One region of the Nonomuraea sp. NPDC004580 genome, then DNA from elsewhere that is predicted to be linked to it. Evidence: riboswitches for the same ligand, from Rfam matches in the RefSeq annotation. Region 1 holds a riboswitch; the other holds the start of a gene.
The links. Region 1 has a riboswitch for S-adenosylmethionine ahead of thrC (threonine synthase). Riboswitches for the same ligand answer to the same signal wherever they lie in the genome.
Positions count from the first base shown of each region.

Region 2: linked by a shared signal. The riboswitch ahead of ABZW11_RS04660 (aminotransferase class V-fold PLP-dependent enzyme) and the one ahead of thrC (threonine synthase) in region 1 are both predicted to bind S-adenosylmethionine.

Region 1 is NZ_JBEXLH010000007.1:24,596-35,532, reverse strand. It holds gene ABZW11_RS10565 (YbhB/YbcL family Raf kinase inhibitor-like protein) at 1-163, shown strand, start outside; gene ABZW11_RS10560 (hypothetical protein) at 218-448, opposite strand; gene groL (chaperonin GroEL) at 599-2,230, opposite strand; gene ABZW11_RS10550 (cold-shock protein) at 2,561-2,761, opposite strand; gene ABZW11_RS10545 (MoaD/ThiS family protein) at 3,005-3,280, opposite strand; gene thrC (threonine synthase) at 3,305-4,537, opposite strand; SAM riboswitch class I at 4,551-4,692, opposite strand; gene ABZW11_RS10535 (RNA polymerase sigma factor) at 4,772-5,326, opposite strand; gene ABZW11_RS10530 (trehalose-6-phosphate synthase) at 5,358-6,782, shown strand; gene otsB (trehalose-phosphatase) at 6,787-7,557, opposite strand; gene ABZW11_RS10520 (DUF3263 domain-containing protein) at 7,597-7,896, opposite strand; gene ABZW11_RS10515 (SAM-dependent chlorinase/fluorinase) at 8,015-8,821, shown strand; gene ABZW11_RS10510 (hypothetical protein) at 9,010-9,159, shown strand; gene ABZW11_RS10505 (S8 family serine peptidase) at 9,156-10,313, shown strand; gene ABZW11_RS10500 (OB-fold domain-containing protein) at 10,340-10,744, shown strand; gene ABZW11_RS10495 (lipid-transfer protein) at 10,741-10,937, shown strand, end outside.
Region 2 is NZ_JBEXLH010000002.1:322,940-333,876, forward strand. It holds gene ABZW11_RS04650 (cytochrome P450) at 1-165, opposite strand, end outside; gene ABZW11_RS04655 (TerC family protein) at 165-908, opposite strand; SAM riboswitch class IV at 1,022-1,137, shown strand; gene ABZW11_RS04660 (aminotransferase class V-fold PLP-dependent enzyme) at 1,182-2,477, shown strand; gene ABZW11_RS04665 (DoxX family protein) at 2,581-3,276, opposite strand; gene ABZW11_RS04670 (NADH-quinone oxidoreductase subunit D) at 3,399-4,544, shown strand; gene ABZW11_RS04675 (acyltransferase) at 4,541-5,668, shown strand; gene ABZW11_RS04680 (hypothetical protein) at 5,661-5,846, shown strand; gene ABZW11_RS04685 (DUF3180 domain-containing protein) at 5,843-6,301, opposite strand; gene folK (2-amino-4-hydroxy-6-hydroxymethyldihydropteridine diphosphokinase) at 6,298-6,801, opposite strand; gene folB (dihydroneopterin aldolase) at 6,798-7,163, opposite strand; gene ABZW11_RS04700 (nuclear transport factor 2 family protein) at 7,153-7,599, opposite strand; gene folP (dihydropteroate synthase) at 7,596-8,402, opposite strand; gene folE (GTP cyclohydrolase I FolE) at 8,523-9,101, opposite strand; gene ftsH (ATP-dependent zinc metalloprotease FtsH) at 9,098-10,937, opposite strand, start outside.

The DNA of each region.
Region 1 (10,937 bases):
CGCCCCGCCTCCCGGCGACCCGCACCGCTACGTCTTCACCGTGCACGCGCTGGGCGTCGACAAGCTGGGGGTCGACAGCGACGTCAGCCCGGCCGTGGTCGGCTTCAACATCAACGCCAACCTGCTGGCCCGCGGCTTCATCGTGGCCCACTTCGGCGTCTGAAAAGGCGCCGGAGCGCCCCGCCGGGAGCCCGGCGGGGCGCTCGTCATGTCGGGGTCAGCGTACGAGGGGCGCCTGGGGGCAGCCGACGAGCCCCGGCAGCAGCGAGTCGACGACCGGAATGCCGGTGGTGGTCGCGCCCGGCAGGCAGAACGGATTGTTCAGCTGGCGCAGCAGGCTGAACGTGCCCGTCAGCTCGTCGTCGGCATGCGCGGGAGCCGCCGCGGCGGTGACGGCGGCCAGGGCGATGGCCGTGATACCGAAAATGCGCTTGCTGCGGGAGAACATCCGCCACTCCTTCGTTGAGGTGAGTTATGGCTGACCACCTTTCCTCACCATGAGTAGCGGATCAATGGTGAAACGTAATGGCAGCTCCACAAGAAAAAGAGCGGCCCGGAAAATTCCGGACCGCTCTTCGCCTGCGCGACGGATAAAGACCTAGAAGTCCATGTCGCCGCCGCCGGGCATGCCGCCGGCGGGAGCGGCCGGAGCCTTCTCGGGCTTCTCGGCGATGACGGCCTCGGTCGTCAGGAACAGCGCCGCGATGGAGGCGGCGTTCTGCAGCGCGGAGCGCGTCACCTTGGCCGGGTCGATGATGCCCGACTCGAACATGTTGACGTACTCGCCCGACGCGGCGTTGAGGCCCTCACCCGGGGTGAGGTTGCGCACGCGCTCGACCACGACGCCGCCCTCGAGGCCGGCGTTGACCGCGATCTGCTTGAGCGGCTCCTCCAGCGCCTTCTTGACGATGGCGGCACCGGTGGCCTCGTCGCCGTTGAGCTCGAGCTTGTCGAACGCCTTGGCGCCGGCCTGCAGCAGCGCCACGCCACCGCCGGGGACGATGCCCTCCTCGACGGCCGCCTTCGCGTTGCGGACGGCGTCCTCGATGCGGTGCTTGCGCTCCTTGAGCTCGACCTCGGTGGCGGCACCGGCCTTGATGACGGCGACGCCGCCGGCCAGCTTGGCCAGACGCTCCTGGAGCTTCTCGCGGTCGTAGTCGGAGTCGGTGCGCTCGATCTCGGCGCGGATCTCGTTGACCCGGCCGGAGATCTGCTCAGCGTCACCGGCGCCGTCGACGATCGTCGTCTCGTCCTTGGTCACGACCACCTTGCGGGCGCGGCCCAGCAGGTCGAGGGTGGCGGTCTCGAGCTTGAGGCCGACCTCCTCGGCGATGACCTGACCGCCGGTCAGGATCGCGATGTCGTTGAGCATGGCCTTGCGGCGGTCACCGAAGCCCGGGGCCTTGACGGCCACGGAGCGGAACAGGCCGCGGATCTTGTTGACGACCAGGGTCGCCAGGGCCTCGCCCTCGACGTCCTCGGCGATGATCAGCAGCGGCTTGCCCGACTGGACGACCTTGTCGAGCAGCGGCAGCAGGTCCTTGTTGGCGGAGACCTTGCTGTTGACGATCAGGATGTAGGGGTCTTCGAGCACGGCCTCCATGCGGTCGGAGTCGGTCACGAAGTACATCGACGTCATGCCCTTGTCGAAGCGCATGCCCTCGGTGAGCTCGAGCTCGAGGCCGAAGGTGTTGCTCTCCTCGACGGTGATGACGCCTTCCTTGCCGACCTTGTCCATCGCCTCGGCGATGAGCGAGCCGATCTCGGGGTCGGCGGCGGAGATGGAGGCGGTGGAGGCGATCTGCTCCTTGGTCTCCACGTCCTTGGCCAGCTTGGAGAGCTCCTCGCTGACGCGCTCGACGGCGGACTCGATGCCCTTCTTCAGGGCCATCGGGTTGGCGCCGGCGGCGACGTTGCGCAGACCCTCGCGCACCAGCGCCTGGGCGAGCACGGTGGCCGTGGTGGTGCCGTCACCAGCCACGTCGTCGGTCTTCTTCGCGACCTCCTTGACCAGCTCGGCGCCGATCTTCTCCCAGGGGTCCTCGAGCTCGATCTCCTTGGCGATGGACACACCGTCGTTGGTGATCGTGGGAGCGCCCCACTTCTTCTCCAGCACGACGTTGCGGCCCTTGGGGCCCAAGGTCACCTTGACGGCGTCGGCGAGCTGGTTCATACCGCGCTCGAGACCGCGCCGGGCGTCCTCGTCAAACGCGATCATCTTGGCTGCCATAAGGCTAGACCTCCCAGATGCAGGGTGGCTTGTCGTGGACCGAGCCGACGCCCGCGACGGCATGGGTCAGCATCTCCTTCGGCAGACCCCATCGTCCCGATCCGGTGTTGGCACTCTGCTGCACAGAGTGCCAACGAACTGTTTAGCACTCTACCCTGCCGAGTGCAAGCGAACGCCCACCTGCCCCACGTTTCCGCCCAGGTCAGTCAGTACGCCGGTACGGCGAGCCGCCCTGAGCGGCTCACCGTACGCGAGTCGACGAAAGAGAGATGACGGCTCGCACGGACTGCGCTGCCGTGCGAACCCGCCCGGTGCATACCAGGATGTCGATCAGACCGTTCGGACGGACTCCGCCTGCGGTCCCTTCTGGCCCTGCGTGATCTCGAACTCGACGCGCTGTCCCTGCTCGAGAGATCGGTACCCGTCCATCAGGATCGCTGAGTAATGGACGAATACATCCTTACCACCGTCTACCGCGATGAAGCCGTAGCCCTTGTCCGCGTTGAACCACTTGACGGTGCCCTGCGCCACTTCCGACTCCTCTTACTGGTCTCCCAGATCTCGCCCATTCCTCCGCGAGACCTGTAATCGCCCGACTTAACAGAAAATCAGCCGGACGATCGCCCTCGACCATACCTGTGGGGAGGGGTTTGGCAACAGAGTCAATCTGGGAACTGCCTATTTCTTCTTCCCGAACGTGGTTCAACATTGAATTAGGCCCGCAAAAGGAGAAGGCGCCCACAAGGGGCGCCTTCTGGATGTGAGCCGCGACACTCAGCCGCCGGCGACCGCCGGGATGATGGAGATCTGAGCGCCCTCAGGGGCGGGAGTGTCGAGACCCTCGGCGAAACGGACGTCCTCTTCCCCCACGTAAACGTTGACGAAACGACGAATCTTGCCCGATTCATCCAGAATTCTCGCCCCGATGCCCGGGTAGTCGGCGTCGAGCTTGATGAGCACGTCACGAAGCGTCGCGCCCTCGCCACTGACCTCCGCGTTGCCCCCGGTGTAGGTGCGCAGAATGGTGGGAATCCGCACAGAAACGCTCATGGTTTAAGTCGCCTTTCCTGGTTGTCAGACAGTCGCGCGGAACGCGTCGAGGGAGGGCCGGATCACGGCCGTGGGTGCGGCGTCGTCGCTGATCGCGTCGAGCGTCTTGAGCCCGTCACCGGTGTTGAGCACCACGGTGAGGGCGTCGGGGTCGAGCACGCCGTTCTCGGTGAGCTTCTTCAGCACGCCGACGGTGACGCCGCCCGCGGTCTCGGCGAAGACGCCCTCGGTCGAGGCCAGCAGCTTGATGGCGGCCACGATCTCGGCGTCGGTGACGTCCTCGACGGCCCCGCCGGTGCGCCGGGCGATGTCCAGCACGTACGGGCCGTCGGCCGGGTTGCCGATGGCCAGGGACTTGGCGATGGTGTCGGGCTTGACCGGCCGTACGACCTCGTGCCCCGCCTTGTACGCGGTGGACACCGGCGAGCACCCGGCCGCCTGCGCCCCGAAGATCTTGTACGGGGTGTCCTCGACCAGCCCCAGCTTCACCAGCTCCTTGAAGCCCTTGTCGATCTTCGTGAGCTGGGACCCGGAGGCGATGGGGATGATGATCTGCTCGGGCAGCCGCCAGCCGAGCTGCTCGGCGATCTCGTACGCGAGCGTCTTGGAGCCCTCGGCGTAGTAGGGCCGCAGGTTGACGTTGACGAATCCCCACTTGTCGCCCATCGGGTCGCCGATGAGCTCGGAGCAGAACCGGTTGACGTCGTCGTACGTGCCCTCGATGCCGATGAGTCTCCCGCCGAAGACCCGCGCCATGGCGATCTTCGCCTGCTCCAGATTGGCCGGGATGAACACGCACGCGTCGAGCCCGGCCCGCGCGGCGGCGGCGGTGACGGCGCCGGCGAGATTGCCGGTGGAGGAGCAGGAAAGCGTGTGGAAACCGAAGTTCCTGGCCGCTTCGACGGCCATGGCGACGACCCGGTCCTTGAAGGAGTGGGTGGGATTGCCGGAGTCGTCCTTCACGTAAAGGGACTTGATGCCGAGCGTTCGGCCGAGGTTTCCGGCCTTGACCAATTTCGTCCAGCCGGGGTTCATATTCGGCTTTTCGGTCACGTTCGCCGGCACCGGAAGGAGCGCCCGGTAACGCCAGATGTTGGCCGGACCCGATGCGATCTGCTCGCGGGTCACCTGGCCGAAGTCGTAGGCCGCCTCGAGCGGCCCGAAACACTCCTGACACGCGAAGCTGGGACCCAGCGGGTAACGCGCGCCGCACTCGCGGCAGGACAGAGCGACGGCAGGACCAAAGTCAAGCGACATGAAGCGAGGCCTTCCCTCATCTTCGCCCACGGCCACCTTGACCGCGAACCGGAATTGGCACCTTGTCCCGGTCGGCCTCGCCTGGTCGCGAGTCGAAAGCCGGGAGGGTTGCCGGGGCTTCGCAGGGCCGGTCCCTCCACCCCTCTGGATGAGCAATATGAAGTTGTTGAAACGGACTCTACCCGCTTAAGTGGCTGGAATTACCACCCGTCTCAACATGTGAGACGGGTGGTCTCAGCGGTAGTCCTCGCCCAGCACACCCTGCACGTACTTGCGCGCCTGATGGATGCGGGATTTCGCGGTGCCCAGCGGGATGCCGAGCTGCTCGGCCACCTCGTTGTAGTCGAGCTGGACGATGTCGCGCAGCACCAGCGCCTGCGCCAGGTCGGGCTTGTCGGCCTCCAGCGCCTCCATCGCGTCGAGCAGGTCCAGCCGCGAGCCGGCGATCACGCTGACCCGCCGCACGTCGGGCTTCTGCACGGGCAGCTCGTCCGAGCTCTGCTCGGCCGCCCGCCGCTTCAGCGACCGGTACGTCGTGCGCGCGCAGTTGGCCGTCACGATGTGCAGCCACGTACTGAACCTGGCGCGCCCCTCGAACCGCCCGATGTTACGCGCCACGGCCAGCAACGTATCTTGCGAGGCCTCCTCCGCGTCCTGGTGATAAGGCAGGATTCGGGCGCAGTGCCGCATCACATCGGGCTCTATCCGCGCCAGGAGCTCGCCGAGTGCGCGATGATCTCCGGCAGCGGCTGAGCGGGCGAGTTCCTCGGTTAGCTCATCAAGCGCCATAGCTGGGATCCTATGATCGAAAGGAGCCTAGATGAACAGCGTGCTGTTGGCCTCCAACAGAGGGCCGGTCTCCTTCACCGTCTCCGACGACGGCGAACTCACCATGAAGCGCGGCGGCGGCGGTCTCGTGTCGGGCCTGTCGGGCGTGGCCAAGGGCGACGGCGTGCTGTGGGTCTGCGCGGCGCTGTCCGACGGCGACCGCAGCGCCGTACGGCAGGCCGGCGGCGGCCGCGTCGACCACGCGGGCTACGACACGGGCCCGATGCGCATGCTCGACATCCCGCCCGCCATCTTCCACCGCGCCTACAACGCGGTGGCCAACTCGACCCTGTGGTTCGTCAACCATCTGCTCTACGACATCCCCAACTCGCCCAATTTCGGCACCAGGTTCGAGCGCGAGTGGGAGTCATACCGCGACTACAACGGCGCTTTCGCGCTGGCGCTGGCCGAGGAGGCCGGCCACGGCGCACGCGTGATGGTGCAGGACTACCACCTTACGCTGACCCCGGCCATGCTCAGGGCCGAACGACCCGACCTGCGCATCGCGCACTTCAGCCACACCCCGTGGGCGCCGCCCGAATACTTCTCGCTGCTGCCCGACGACGTCGCCAAGGAGGTGCTCGAAGGCATCCTGGGCGCCGACCACGCCGGGTTCCTCACCGACCGGTGGGCGCAGGCGTTCATGGACTGCTGCGAGCGGCTGCTGGGCGCCGAGTCCGACCGCGTCGGGCGCAGCGTCACCCACGCCGGCAGGACCACCCGCATCGGCGTCCACAGCCTGGGGGTGGACGGCGCCGCGCTGTGGGAGCGGGCCTGCGAGCCCGACGTCGAGTCGCACATGACGGCGCTGCGGGAGCAGGTCGGCGGGCGCAAGCTGATCGTCCGCATCGACCGCACCGAGCTGTCGAAGAACATCGTGCGCGGGCTCAACGCCTACCGCGAGTTCCTCGCCGCCCATCCCGAGTGGCACGGCCGCGTGGTCCACCTCGCCTTCGCCTATCCCAGCCGGCACGACCTGCCCGAATACCGCGAGTACACCGCGTCGGTGCAGCGCTGCGCCCAGGAGATCGAGGACGAGTACGCCACCGAGGACTGGGACCCGCTCATCCTCAACGTCAACGACGACTATCCGCGCTCGCTGGCCGCCTACCGGATGGCCGACGTGCTGCTGGTCAACCCCATCCGCGACGGCATGAACCTGGTGGCCAAGGAGGGCCCCGTGCTGTCGCCGCACTGCGCGCTCGTGCTGTCGCGGGAGGCGGGCGCCGCGGCCGAGCTGGGCCAGCACGCGCTGCTCGTCAACCCGTACGACATCAGCGGCACCGCGGCCGCGCTGCACGAGGCGCTGGTCATGCCGGAGGACGAGCGGCGCACCCGCCGCGACAAGCTGCGCGCCGCCGCGACCGCGCTGCCACCGCAACAGTGGCTCGCCGCCCAGCTCGAAGCCCTGGCCTGAGGCGTCACGAGCGGGTGATCGCCAAGACCAGCTCCTCCAGCAGCCGCACCACGCCGTCGGGGCCGTCCACCACCAGGTCGGCGCGCTCCGCGAGCGCGGTGACCTCGGCCGAGCCGCTGCACACGGTCACGCCGGGCAGCCCCGAGGCGCGTACGGCGTCGAACGCCGCCAGATCGCCCAGGTCGTCGCCGACGAACATGACCGAGCGCGCCTCCCGCTCCGTGAGGAACAGGCCGAGCGCGTGGCCCTTGTCCATGCCGGGCGGCCGCAGCTCCAGCACCATGCGGCCGGGCTCGATGACCAGCCCGTGTTTGTCGGCCAGCTTGGCGAGCGGCTCGCGCAGCGCGGCGAGCGTGCCCTCGGGGTCGGGGCTGCGCCTGGTGTGGACGGCCACGGCCCGCCCCTTGTCCTCGATGCGCGCGCCCCGCACGCCCAGGGATTCGAGCAGCAGCGGCAGCTCGGTCTCCGCGTTGGGGACGCCGGGCGGCGGCGGGGGCGCGGAGACGCGGCCGTCCTCCCAGCGTTCGAAGCCGTAGTGGCCGAGCACCACCAGGCCGGGCACGTCGGCCAGGCCGGGGCCGAGCTCCAGCGCGGTGGCCGCGGGCCTGCCGGTCACGATGGCCACCGCTCGGACGCGGGCGCCCAGCTCGGCGAGTACGCCGGGCGCCTTCGGATGGATCACGGCCTGGGCGGGGTCGGGCACGATCGGCGACAGGGTGCCGTCGAAGTCGAGCCCGATCACGGCGCCCGCCGGATCGTGCAGGATCGCTTCCATTCCAGGGATGTTCTTCACTCGGCTGCCGTACCCAGACGGTCAGGGACGCATGCCGAGCCTTCTGGCCGCACGGTCGCGCCGGCGCGTGGATCGTAATCTGCGCAGCCGCTTGACCAGCATCGGGTCCTGCTCCAGCGCCTCCGGCCGGTCGATCAGCTCACCGAGGAGCTGGTAGTAGCGCGTGGCGGAGAAGCCGAACGTCTCCTTGATGGCGTGCTCCTTCGCGCCCGCGTAGCGCCACCATTGGCGTTCGAAGGCGAGGAGATCGAGATCGCGTTGTGAGAGTGGTTGTCGGGACGGTTCCTGGGCAGCATTGTCACCGCTGAGCGGTGCTCCCATGGTGTCCTCCTCGAAAGGGGCGGGCGACGATCTCGCCGCCCGCACGCGGCCCGTTCGCCATCGTAATGTGCGGAGTGCGGCTGTTCACGACGGATTGGGAGACGTACAGTCACCAGATGTGACCTCTGTCATCACGCTCCTCACCGACTACGGGTTAGAGGATGGATATGTGGCGGCCTGTCATGGAGTGATCGCCGGGATAGCCCCTGAGGCCCGGGTGATCGACGTCTGTCACCTCATCCCGGCCGGCGACGTGCGGCGCGGGGCGGCGGTTCTGGCGCAGACCATCCCGTACCTCCCCGAGGGTATCCACATCGGTGCGGTCGATCCCGGTGTGGGTGGCGCGCGGCGGGCGGTGGCCGTGGAGGCGGGCGGCCGGGTGTTCATCGGGCCCGACAACGGGCTGCTGTCGTGGGCGGTGCACGCCAGCGGCGGCGCGCGGGCGGCGTACGAGATCGCCAACGACGCCTACTTCCTGCGGCCTGCCTCGCCGACGTTCCCGGGGCGTGACGTGTTCGCGCCGGTGGCCGGGCGGCTCCACGGCGGGCTGCCGGCGGCCGAGCTGGGGCCGCGACTGCCGGTGTCGCGGCTGGTCACGCTGCCCGAGCCGACCACGCTGCTGCGCGACGGCTCGGTCGAGGGCGAGGTGGTCTCGGTCGACCGCTACGGCAACACGCAGCTGTCGATCGGGGCCGGTGACCTGCGGGCGCTGGGCGTGCGGGTGGGCGACACGCTCGGGGTGTGGCTGGGGCGGCGGCAGCTCGCGCTGCCGTACCGGGAGACGTACGCGGCGGTGCCGCCGGGCGAGCTGGTGGCGTTCGCGGACTCGGCGGGGCTGATCGCGATCGCGGTCAACTGCGGTGACGCGGCTCAGCGGCTGGGCCTGCCGCCCGGTGCACATGTCCGACTTTCCCCCTCTCCATAGGACAAAGAAGATAGTTCTGGAACTACTCCTCGTATCGGTCTGTTTACTGAAGCGTCCATCCGTCGGCGTATCCGCGTGTCAGAATGCGAGCTGACCGGAGGTCCCTCCCCTCCCGCTCGAGGTCGACGTGTTCCAGTTGTCCGTTGTGCTGTCCTTCCTGCTGTCCGTGACCTGGCCCGCTCCCGCCCGTGTCCGAGCGCTGGCGCGCCTGGCCGGTGGCGACGGCGGCCGGGTACGCCGACGGGCGGGCCTACCGTCCCGGCGACCCCGTGGCCTCCCGCCTGCGCGCCGCCGCCCGTCAGGTCGCCACGTCGCTGCACCGGGCGCTGACGCGATGAGGCGGATCGCCGTACCGGTCCTGCTGACCGTGCTGCTGTCGGGTCCCGTGCCGGCCCTGGCCACGAGCGCGGGAGACGGCTCCGACGAGCTGGCCGCCGCCGCGAGGGCCGGGCAGTGGCAGCTCGGCGCGCTGCGCCTGCCCGACGCCTGGCGCACCAGCAAGGGCGAGGGCGTCACGGTCGCGGTGCTGGACACCGGCGTCAACCCCGGGCACCCCGACCTGCGCGACGCCGTCATCGAGGGCCCCGACCTCACCGGCCCCGGCGGGGACGGGCGCGGGTGGGGCCCCCACGGCACCGCGATGGCCGGGCTGATCGCCGGGCGCGGGCACGGCGAAGGCGGCAAGGGCGGCGTGCTCGGCGTGGCGCCGGCCGCCACGGTGCTGTCGGTCAGGGTCACGCTGGAGAACGGCGACCCGCGCCGCGCCCACCGGCGGCCCGGCTGGCGCGACGCGCTGGCCAGGGGCATCAGGTACGCCGCCGACCACGGCGCGGGCGTGATCAGCATGTCGCTGGGCGGCGGCAGCGGCGCGTGGGAGGGCTCGGCCGCCGAGGAGGAGGCCGTCCAGTACGCCATCGGCAAGGGCGCGGTGCTCGTGGCGTCGTCGGGCAACGACGGGGCCGCGGCGAACAGGAAGAACTTCCCCGCCGCCTACCCCGGGGTGATCGCCGTGGGCGCGGTGGACCGGCGGGGCAGGGTGGCCCGCTTCTCCAACCGGCAGGACTACGTGTCGGTGGTCGCGCCCGGCACGGACATCGTGACGGCCGACGGCGGCGACTCGTACGTGGTGAGCGACGGCACCAGCTCGGCCGCCGCCATAGTGGCGGGCATCGCGGCGCTGATCAGGTCGGCGCATCCGCATCTGTCGCCGTACCACGTGCGGCTGGCCATCGAGGAGGGCACCAGGCGCCGGCCCTGCGACGGCTACAACCCGGCCTACGGGCACGGGGTGGCGGACGCGGCGCTGGCACTGCGCGAGGCCGCCCGGCTGGCCGCGCCCGCCGTCGTGCCGCCGCTGCCCGGTTCTTACTTCGGCGACGGTCCTTATCCGGCGTCCAGGACGGCGGTGGTGGCGGGGATGGTGCTGCTGGCGGTCGTGATGTCGGGGTGGGTGGTGCTGCGCTCGCGGGAGCGGCGGAGGGATTCTCCCTAGCAAGCGCTTGTGTGATACTCCGAGCTATGACGTACGCGATCGACGGCTGGTTCGCGGTCGAGCCCGGCGGTGTCCGCCTGCTCGGCACCCGATGCGCGGGCTGCGGCACCGTCTGCTTCCCGCCCCGCCGGGACTCCTGCCCCAACCCGCGCTGCGAGGTCACCGACATGGAGGAGATCCGGCTGCCCAGGCGCGGGCGGGTCTGGTCGTACACCAACGCCTGCTACCCGCCGCCCGCGCCGTACGTGGCGGCGCGGCCGTACGAGCCGGTCACGCTCGCCGCGGTCGAGCTGGACGAGGTCGGCATCGTCGTGCTCGGCCAGGTCAAGGGCCTGACGGTGGAGCAGCTCGCGGTGGGCATGGAGCTGGAGCTGACCTCGGGCGAGCTGGCCGACGGGCCGCTGATGTGGATGTGGGGGCGGGCCTCATGAGCGTGGCCGTGCTGGGCACCGGGATGCACCCGTGGGGCAAGTGGGGCCGCCCCTTCCTCGAGTACGGCCTGGCCGCCGCCCGCGCCGCCCTCGACGACGCCGGGCTGGCCTGGACCGACGTGCAGTTCGTCGTCGGGGCCGACACGATCAGGAACGGCTACCCCGGCTTCGTCTCCGGCGCCTCCTACGCCAG
Region 2 (10,937 bases), on a different contig from region 1:
CCGGCCCAGGCGGCGGTCCCTGAGCAGCGCGTTGACGTCGGCGTGCCGGGAGATCAGCCACTGGCCCGTCGGCTCGAAGTAGCTGACGGGCGCCTCGCGGCGCAGCTCGTCGTAGACGCGGTACGGGTACGCCACGAAATCCGGATTCCAAGGATCAAAGCCCACTATTTCATCTTAGAAGCGGACGCCTCCTTCTTCGCGTTCCTGCTCCGCACCCGGATGTTGAGCAGCTCGACCACGACGGAGAACGCCATCGCGAAGTAGATGTAGCCCTTGGGGATGTGCTGGTCGAGGCCCTCGGCGACGAGCATCACGCCGATGAGCACCAGGAACGCCAGCGCCAGCATCTTGATCGTGGGGTGGCTGTCCACGAACCGGCTGATCGGCCCGGACGCGAACAGCATCACGGCCACGGCCACGACGACCGCCGCGACCATGACGCCCAGCTCGTCGACCATGCCGACCGCGGTGATCACCGAGTCGAGCGAGAACACGATGTCCAGCACCATGATCTGCAGGATCACGGAGGTGAAGGAGACGGCCGCGGGCTTCTTGCCGTCCTTGTCGTGGGGCGCCTCCATGTTGTGGTGGATCTCGGTGACGCTCTTGCCCAGCAGGAACAGGCCGCCGAGCAGCAGGATCAGGTCACGTCCCGAAATCTCATGACCGAAGACCTCGAACAACGGCTCGGTGAGCTGCACCACCCACGACAGCCCCAACAGCAGGAGCAGCCGGCTGACGAGTGCCGCGGCCAGGCCGAGCACGCGGGCCCGGTCGCGCTGCTCGGGTGGCAGCTTCCCGGCGAGGATGGAGATGAAGATGATGTTGTCGATCCCCAGCACGATCTCAAGGGCGACCAGGGTTAAAAAGCCGATCCAGATCTGCGGATCGGCCACCCAGTCGAGCATCGGGTACCTCCATGACTCGAGGGCAGGCGGGTTTCCGGTAGCAACGAGCAAGAGGACGCAGAAGTTCGCGGCTTGCGATTTCCGCCCGGGTGTCGGTTATAGTTCCCCTCGTAGGTCATGAGTGCCAGCGTCAAGCCCCGGCTAGCTGGCCGGCAACCCTCGCGTCCGCGGCGGGGTGCCCCGGGTGAAGACCTGGTCCGTCACGAGGTGTGGCGGGCAAGCGCGGGCTCCTCGGCTGCTTCCAGGGGTCCGATGACCCCGAGGAGGTTCGCCGTGTCCACTCTGACGATCTTCAGCAACGCCCGTGCCGCCGAGGAGACCCCGGCGCCCGCCACGCAGGCCCGGCCGATCCCCGCCGTCCTGGGCGCCGACCTCGAAGTGCCGGTCAAGGGCGGCCGCCTGGTCGGCTACGCCAACCTCGACTACGCCGCCAGCGCCCCCTGTCTCGAGCCGGTCAGCGCCGCCGTCACCGCCGCGCTCCCGGCCTACTCCAGCGTCCACCGCGGCGCCGGCTACGCCTCCCAGCTCACCACCGCCCGGTACGAGCAGGCTCGCCACACCGTACGCGCCTTCGTCGGCGCCCGCCCCGACGACGCGGTGATCTTCACCCGCAACACCACCGACGCCACCAACCTGCTGGCCGGCTGCCTGCCCGAGGACACCACGGCCGTCGTCTTCGACACCGAGCACCACGCCTCCCTGCTGCCCTGGCCGAACGCGGTCCGGCTGGCCCCGCCCGCCTTCCCCGGCGAGGCCGTGCGCGCCGCCGACGAGACGCTCGCCGCCATCGACGGGCCCAAGCTGCTCGTCGTCACCGCCGCCTCCAACGTCACCGGCGAGCTGTGGCCCATCGCGGCCCTGGCCCACATCGCGCACCGGCACGGCGCGCGGATCCTGGTGGACGCGGCGCAGCTCGTACCGCATCGGCGGCTCAACCTGACCGCGCTCGACCTCGACTACGTGGCCTTCTCCGGGCACAAGCTGTACGCGCCGTTCGGCGCGGGCGCGCTGGTCGGGCGGCGGGACTGGCTGGCCGACGGCGAGCCGTACCTCAAGGGCGGCGGCGCCGTCCGCTCGGTCGGCGAGAGCGCCGCAAACGTCGAGTGGCACGACGACCCCGAGCCGCGCCACGAGGCGGGCACCCCCAACGTGCTGGGCGCCATCGCGCTGGCCGCGGCCTGCGACGCGCTCACCGCGACCGGCTGGACCGAGCTGGTGCGCGAGGAGGAGCGGCTGATCGCGCGGCTGCGTGCCGGGCTGGCCTCCATCGACGGGGTACGCGAGCTGTCCCTGTGGGGTCCCGACCACCCCCGGGTCGGCATCGTGTCGTTCACCGTGGCCGGGTACTCGGCGCGGGAGGTGGCCGAGGTGCTGTCCGGCGAGTACGGCATCGGGGTGCGCGACGGGAAGTTCTGCGCGCACCCGTTCGTCCGTCATCTGCTGGGCGCCGCCGACGGTGGCTGCGAGGACGGCACCGCGTCCGCCGTGCGGGCCTCGATCGGCATCGGCACGACGCAGGAGCACGTGGACCGGCTGGTGTCGGCCCTGCGCGACCTGGTCGCACGCTGACGTCCAGCGGCCGCACCGGGCGGCCCTTCCGGGCGGCCTTACCGGGCGGCCCTTACGGGCGTGCGCTTCCGGGCGGCCTTCGCCGGCGGCCCGCTCGCCGAACTCAGCGGTTCGGTGGCTTGCGGTGCTGGGGCGGCTCGTCGGCGACCAGGGAGTCGATCTCCCGCATGTCCTCGTCGTTGAGCCGGCTCTGCCGCGGCTCCTGCTGCGGCGCGCCCGGCTGCCTGGGGACGTCGGGCGGCTCCCCGGTGGTGGACCGGGCGGGCGTGGTGGGCCCGCCGTAGGAGCCGGTGTCCGTGCCGCCGTAAGAGCCGGTCGTGCCGGTGGTGGTGTCGGTCCTGTTCGGCCGGTACGACACCAGGTCCTCCTCGGCGGCCCGGCGTTCGTGCCGCCGCCGGAACATCGACGAGAGGATGCCGTCGATCCCGATGCGCCCGCCGCCCAGCGCCAGGAACAGCAGGCAAAGCGCCGCGAGTGCCGCCGCGAACTCCCAGCCGCCTTCGCCCACGAAAACGCCCTTGCCCCAGTGCGCGAAGATGATCGCGCCCAGCATGTTGACCAGCAGCAGCAGCGCCACAGGGCGGACCGCCAATCCGATGATCAGTAGCACCCCGCCGATGAGTTCGACGACCATGGCGTACCCGGCGGCCAGCTCGGGCATCGGGATGCCCATCTCGCCGAAGCCGCTTGCGATCGCGGAGTGCCCGCCCTGCCACTTCTGCCAGCCGTGCGCGACGAAGATCACGCCGGTGATGACGCGCGCGATCAGGGCCGCGATGTCGAAGAGAACTCTCTTCATGGTCCTATCTCCCCCCGTTCCAGCTATTCCTCCCCCTGTCCGGCTATGGGATGTCATCGCATGCCATCTCTTGACCAACCCCCTAGCTGGATCACCAGCGACGACGGTGGCAGCATGGCCGTATGACGGAACGTGTGGTCGGAATCGGCGCGGGCGCGAAAGAGCTGGCCACCGAGGACATGATCCTCAACATCGGGCCGCAACACCCGTCCACCCACGGCGTGCTGCGGCTGCGGCTGACGCTCGACGGCGAGCGCATCGCCACCGCCGAGCCGATCATCGGCTACATGCACCGGGGCGCGGAGAAGCTGTTCGAGGTGCGCGACTACCGTCAGATCATCATGCTCGCCAACCGGCACGACTGGCTGTCGGGGTTCGCGAACGAACTGGGCGTGGTCATCGCGGCCGAGCGCATGCTGGGCATGGAGCCGCCGGTGCGCGCGGTCTGGGCCCGCACGCTGCTGGCCGAGCTCAACCGGGTGCTCAACCACCTGATGTTCCTCGGCTCCTACCCGCTTGAGCTGGGCGCGATGACGCCGCTGTTCTACTCCTTCAACGAGCGCGAGCGCATCCAGGCCGTCATGGAGGAGATCTCCGGCGGGCGCATGCACTACATGTTCAACCGGGTCGGCGGGCTCAAGGAGGACCTGCCGCTGGGCTGGCTCGACCGGGTGTCGGCGGCCGTCGCGGAGACCCGTCGCCGGGTGCCCGACATCGAGAACCTCATCCTGCACAACGAGATCTTCATCGCCCGCACCAAGGGGGTGGGGGTGCTGACGCGGGAGCAGATCCTGCAGTACGGCGTCAGCGGCCCCATCGCCCGTGCCTCCGGGGTGGACATCGACCTGCGGCGCGACGATCCGTACCTGGCCTATGGGGAGCTGCCGGTGAAGGTCGTCACGCGGGGCGCGGGCGACTGCCACGCGCGGTTCGAGGTGCTGCTCGACCAGCTCAAGGTCTCGCTCGACCTGGCCGAGACCTGCGTCGAGCGGCTGCGCTCGCTGCCGTCAGGGCCGATCAACCAGCGGCTGCCCAAGGTGCTGAAGGTGCCGGAGGGTCACACGTACGCCTGGACCGAGAACCCGCTCGGCATCAACGGCTACTACCTGGTCTCCAAGGGCGACAAGACGCCGTGGCGGCTCAAGCTGCGCTCGGCGTCGTACAGCAACATCCAGGTGCTGCGGGAGATGCTGCCTGGGCACCTGGTGGCCGACATGGTGGCCATCCTCGGCTCGATGTTCTTCGTCGTGGGTGACATCGACAAGTGAGCGGGCAACAACGGGACAAGTACGTCGACTGGCTGCGGGCGCTCAGCCTGATCGTCGTGGTGGTCTGGCACTGGGCGTTCACCATCCTCGCATGGAAGCCGCACGGCCCCGAGCCGACCAGCCCGCTCGGCTTCACCTCTGGGCTGTGGATCCTCACCTGGCTGCTGCAGGTGCTGCCGCTGTTCTTCTACGTCGGCGGGCACGTGCACCTGCTGTCGTGGCGGCGGGCCAAGGGGCGGGGGGCCGGCATCGGCGCGTTCGTGCTGCGGCGCATCCGCGCGCTCGCCTTACCCGCGCTGTTCCTGTCCGGGGTGTGGGTCGTCATCGGGGCGGTGGTGACGTACACGTTCGAGGTGGACTGGATGTGGCGGGTGGTGCTGCTGGTGCTCAGCCCGCTGTGGTTCCTCGGCGTCTACCTCGTGCTCATCGCGCTGCTGCCGGTCGCGCTGTGGCTGCACCGCCGCTACGACGTGCTCGCGCTGATCTGGCTCGGCGGCACGGCGCTGGTCGTGGACGTGCTGCGCTTCCGCTACGGCGTGGAGTGGGCCGGCTGGCTCAACATGATCGTCGTCTGGGGTCTCGCCCACCAGGCCGGCTTCTTCTACGACCGGGTCGTGGAGCTGCCGCGCCGCTACGACGCCGCCCTGCTGTGGACCGGGCTGTTCGCCCTGTTCGGGCTGGTGTACTCGGGCATCTATCCGGGCTCGATGGTCGGCGTGCCGGGCGACAAGTGGTCGAACATGGCGCCGCCCACGTTCGTCATCGTCGCGCTGCTGCTGTTCCAGATCGGGCTCGTCGAGGTGCTGCGCCCGGCCATGGAGCAGGTGCTGGAGCGGCCGCGCTGGCGGCGGCTCAACGACTTCATCAACCGGTACTCGCTGCCGCTGTTCCTCTTCCACACCACCGGCATGGCCATCTCGCTGGGCCTGTCGTGGTGGCTTTTCGGCACGCTCGGCGACCAGATCCCGCCCGACCTGAAATGGTGGCTCGAACGCCCGATCGCCGTCATCGGGCCGCTGATCTGCACCACGCCCGTCATCTACCTCTTCGGCCGGCGCCGGGCTCCCGTCCGGCAAACGCAGGACAAGGCTGTCGGCGGGTCCATAAGCTCGACGCATGGCTGAGATCGCCTTCCGGGCCAACGCCGAAGACGAGCGGATCATCCGTACCGCGTTGCGGGACGGTGAACGGCCCAGCGACGTGCTGCGTCGCGCGCTGCGCCTGCTGCAGCGGGAGATCTGGCACGACCGCCTCGCCGCCGCCGAGCAGCGGGCCGTGGAGGGCCTGCCCGACGAGCGCTAGCGGCGCTCCTCGTCCTCCGGCTTCTTCGGCACCCGGCAGCAGTGCTCCAGGTAGAGGGCCGCGCAGACGAGCAGCACGCAGGAGACGAACGAGCCGGTCGCGATGAAGAACTCGCTGCGCGGCGTCTCCCTGTCGAGGAGCTGCACCGTGTGGAGCGCGAAGCCGGCGAAGACGCCGCCGAACACCGCACCCGCGTACGCCGACGCCTTGCCCAGCGCCGCCAGCCGGGCCACCGCGAGCGGCTCGACCGGCTTGGTGCCCGGCTTGCGGGCGAGCCTGGCCTTGGTGGCCCAGCCGCTGTAGCCCTCGCCGAGCGCCAGCAGGAGCAGGGTGGGGATGGCGGTCCACGGCAGCAGCGGCAGCCTGCCGTAGTCACTCATCATGATCGCCGCCCAGGTGGCGAGGGCGACGACGACCAGGATGCCGACGAGGGGGCCGGGGGACGTGGGCTTCAATCGGGCCTCTGCAGCTTGAGATCCTCGCGCAGGCGTACGCCCCGCCGGTCGAGCCCTTCGAGCAGCCCCGCCACCGCGCCCTTGCCGGGCAGCACCCCCTCGGGGTCGCAGTCGGCCCACGGCACCAGCACGAACGCCCGCTCGTGCGCCCGGGGATGCGGCAGCGTCAGCTCGGGATCGTCGGAGACGACGTCGCCCACCACGATCAGGTCGATGTCGAGAGTGCGCGGGCCCCAGCGCTCGAGGCGCTCGCGGCCGAAGGCGTTCTCCACGCCCAGCGCCCGCTCCAGCAGCGTCCGCGGCTCCAGCGTGGTCTCCGCGATGACGATCGCGTTGAGGTAGGGCCGCTGCCCGCCTGGACCGCCCACCGGGTCGGTCTCGTAGACCGGGGACGCCTTGACGAACTTCAGGCCAGGCGCGTCGAACAGGGCGTCCAGCGCGTCCTGCAAGGTCGTGAACCTGCGCCCCAGGTTGCTGCCGAGAGAGAGGACCACCTTCATCCGCGGCTCCGCTCGATGGTCACGATCACGTCGTCGAACGGCACCGGGATCGGCGCCGCCGGTTTGTGCACGCTCACCTCGGCCTTGTGCACCAGCTCGTTGGCCAGGCACACGTCGGCGAGCCGCTGCGCGAGCGTCTCGATCAGCTCGACCGGCTCGCCCTCCACCACCGCGGCCAGCGCCTGCGCCAGCTCCCCGTAGTGGACCGTCTTGGTGAGGTCGTCACCGGCCGCCGCCGGCGCGGTGTCGAGGAACAGCGTCGCGTCCACCACGAACTCCTGCCCGAGCTCACGCTCGGCAGCGAGCACGCCGTGCCGGCCCCGGGCGCGCAGGCCCTTGAGGGTGATGCGGTCAGCGCTCAAGCTCGCCTTCCTCCTCCTCGTCGTCGTCGGCCTGCAGCACCGGCGACCCGTGGTGCATCCACAACCGCCAGCCCTGAGAGGTGCGGATGTAGACGTTGCTGGCCACCACTTTGCCCGCGGCGAAACTGGCCTCACCCTCCTCCCCCGCGGTCAGGATGTTCTCCACACAGGTCAGCACGGCCACGTCACCCAGCACCGTCGTGTTGACGTCGGTCAGCACGAACTGGATATAGGTGGTGTTGGCCATGATCAGGGCCCACGACCGCAGCACCTCGGAGCGGCCCGACAGCAGGGTCCAGCCCGGGTGTACGCAACTCACCTGGTCGTCGGTGGTGTCCTCGGCCCAGATCTCGGTCATCTTGTCCAGGTCGCCGCTCTCGATGGCGGTGTAGAACTCCTGGTTGACCGTCTCGATGGCGGCGGTGTCGACGCTCATGTGCCTGCTCCGGCTCTCTTCCATGCGGCGGCCACGCGCACGGCATCGGCATTGGGACCTACTTCGTGCACGCGTACGCACCAGGCTCCGGCGTGCGCGGCCAGTGCGGTCACGGCCAGCGTGGCGTCGTCGCTGCGACTGAACGGCCGGGGCGTGCCGTCGGGTTCGGCCAGCAGGCGCCCCAGGAACCGTTTACGTGAAGCCCCGATGAGCAGCGGGAAGCCGAGCTCCGCGAGTTGCGGGATGCCGGCCAGCACCGCCCAGTTGTGTTCGGCGTTCTTGGCGAAGCCCAGGCCCGGGTCGAGCACGATCTGCTCCTCCGTGACGCCCTCTGCCATCACCAGATCGACCCGCTTGCTCAGCTCTTCGCGCACCTCCGTCACCACGTCGGTGTAGACGGCGCGGGACTCCATGTCGTGGCTGTGCCCCCGCCAGTGCATCACCACGTAGGAGACGCCGGTGTCGGCCACCACGCGTGGCATCTCCGGGTCGGCCAGGCCGCCGCTGACGTCGTTGACGAGCCGCGCGCCCGCCTCGACCGCCGCCCGCGCCACCTCGGCCCGCATCGTGTCGACGCTCACCACCACGCCGTCGGCGGCCAGCGCCCTGATCACCGGGACCACCCTGGCCAGCTCTTCGTCCAGCGGCACCCGGGCCGCGCCAGGGCGGGTGGACTCGCCGCCCACGTCGACGATGTCGGCCCCCTGACCCACCAGGTCGAAGCCGTGCTGGACGGCGGCCTCCGCGCCGAACCACCTGCCGCCGTCGGAGAACGAGTCGGGCGTCACGTTGACCACACCCATGACGAGGCACCGATCCGCACCTCCCGGCACGTTGATGGGCACGCTAGTCATGGGCCAAGCCTAGGCGCTTCCCCACACCTGCTGACATCGTGGGTACCCCGTTCGCCGCGCGCGACCTGATCAGCGCCCCAGGATGAGCGCCATGGCCTCGGACCGGGTCTTGTCGCTCGTACGGAAGTCGCCCCGCACGGCCGACGTCACCGTCTTGGCGCCCGGCTTGCGTACGCCGCGCATCGTCATGCACAGGTGCTCGCACTCCACCACCACGATCACCCCACGCGGCTCCAGCACCCGCATGAGCGCGTCGGCGATCTGCGAGGTCATCCGCTCCTGCACCTGCGGCCGGCGGGCGAACACGTCGACCAGCCTGGCCAGCTTCGACAGGCCCGTGACCTGGCCCTTCGCGTTGGGAATGTAGCCCACGTGGGCCAGGCCGTGGAACGGGACCAGGTGGTGCTCGCAGGTCGAGTAGACCTCGATGTCACGCACGAGCACCATCTCGTCGTGATCGACGTCGAAGACCTTGTTGAGCACCTCTTCCGGCTTCTGGCCGAGCCCCGAATACTGCTCGGCCATCGCGCGGGCGACCCTGGCGGGCGTCTCGACCAGGCCGTCGCGGTCGGGATCCTCGCCGATGGCGTAGAGGATCTCGCGTACGGCCTTCTCGATCCGCCCGAGGTCGACGTCGTGCTGCGTCACGTACTTTCCCCGGAGGGCAGGGCATCCTGGTGGCCCGAGGTGAGCGAGCCGTTGGCCGACTGCTCCTTCGGGGTCAGGATCGGCGGCCGGTCGGACGGCAGCCGCTTGCCGTAGCCCGCGTAGGACGGGCGGTGCTCCTTGACCACCACGGGAGCGAAGATCTGCAGCACCTGCTCGCGGGAGAGCGTCTCCTTCTCCATGAGCTCCAGCACCAGGTTGTCGAGCACGTCGCGGTATTGGACCAGGATGTCCCATGCCTGGTCGTGCGCCGTCTCGATCATCCGGCGGACCTCCTCGTCGATCGTGGAGGCGATCTTCTCGGAGTAGTCGCGCTCGTGGCCCATCTCGCGGCCCAGGAACACCTCCGCCTGGCCGGTGCCGAACTTACGGGCGCCGAGCTGCTCGCTCATGCCGTATTCGGTGACCATGCGGCGGGCGACGGCCGTGGCCTTCTCGATGTCGTTGGAGGCGCCGGTGGTGGGCTCGTGGAAGACGAGCTCCTCCGCCGCGCGGCCGCCGAGCAGCATCGCGAGCTGGTCCATCATCTCGGACCTGGTGGCCAGGAACTTGTCCTCCATCGGCAGCGTCATCGTGTAACCGAGCGCGCGGCCGCGGGACAGGATCGTGATCTTGTGGACCGGGTCGGAGTTGGGCAGCGCGTGCGCCACCAGTGCGTGACCGCCCTCGTGGTAGGCGATCATCTTCTTTTCCTTGTCGGACATGACCCGCGTCTTGCGCTCGGGCCCTGCCATGACGCGGTCGATCGACTCCTCGAGGACGTCCATCGTGATCAGCTTCTGGTCGGCCCGCGCGGTGAGCAGGGCCGCCTCGTTGATCACGTTGGCCAGGTCGGCGCCGGTGAACCCGGGGGTGCGGCGCGCGATGACGTCGAGGTCGACGTCGGGAGCGAACGGCTTGCCGCGGCCGTGGACCTTGAGAATGCCCTTGCGGCCCTCGAGGTCAGGGCGGTCGACCGTGACCTGACGGTCGAAGCGGCCGGGGCGCAGCAGCGCCGGGTCGAGGATGTCGGGCCGGTTGGTCGCGGCGATGAGGATCACGCCGCCCTTGACGTCGAAGCCGTCCATCTCGACGAGCAGCTGGTTGAGCGTCTGCTCGCGCTCGTCGTGACCGCCGCCCAGGCCGGCGCCGCGGTGGCGGCCGACGGCGTCGATCTCGTCGATGAAGATGATCGCGGGGGCGTTGGCCTTCGCCTGCTCGAACAGGTCGCGCACCCGGGAGGCGCCGACACCGACGAACATCTCGACGAAGTCGGAGCCCGAGATCGAGTAGAACGGCACCCCGGCCTCGCCGGCGACCGCGCGGGCCAGCAGCGTCTTACCGGTGCCGGGCGGGCCGTACAGCAGCACGCCCTTGGGGATCTTGGCGCCGATCGCCTGGAACTTGGCCGGGGCCTGCAGGAACTCCTTGATCTCCTGGAGCTCCTCGATGGCCTCGTCGGCACCCGCGACGTCGGCGAACGTGGTCTTGGGGGTGTCCTTCGTGATGAGCTTCGCCTTCGACTTGCCGAAGTTCATCACCCGCGAGCCGCCGCCCTGCATCTGGTTCATGATGAACAGGAAGATCAGCACGATGATGACGATCGGCAGGAAGCTCACCAGCAGGCTCAACAGGATGTTCTCCTGCGGCACCTCGGTGGTGAAGCTCTTGGTCTTGCCGGCGTCGACCTGGGCCTGCAGCTCGTCGGTCAGCTTGCTGCCGTAGCCGGTGACCCAGTCGGACTGGATGAGGTTGGTCGGAGTGCCGCCCGGCTCAACCGCGACCGGGTTGACGAGCTTCACCTCGATCCGGTTGTCCTTGTCGACAATCTTGGCGTTG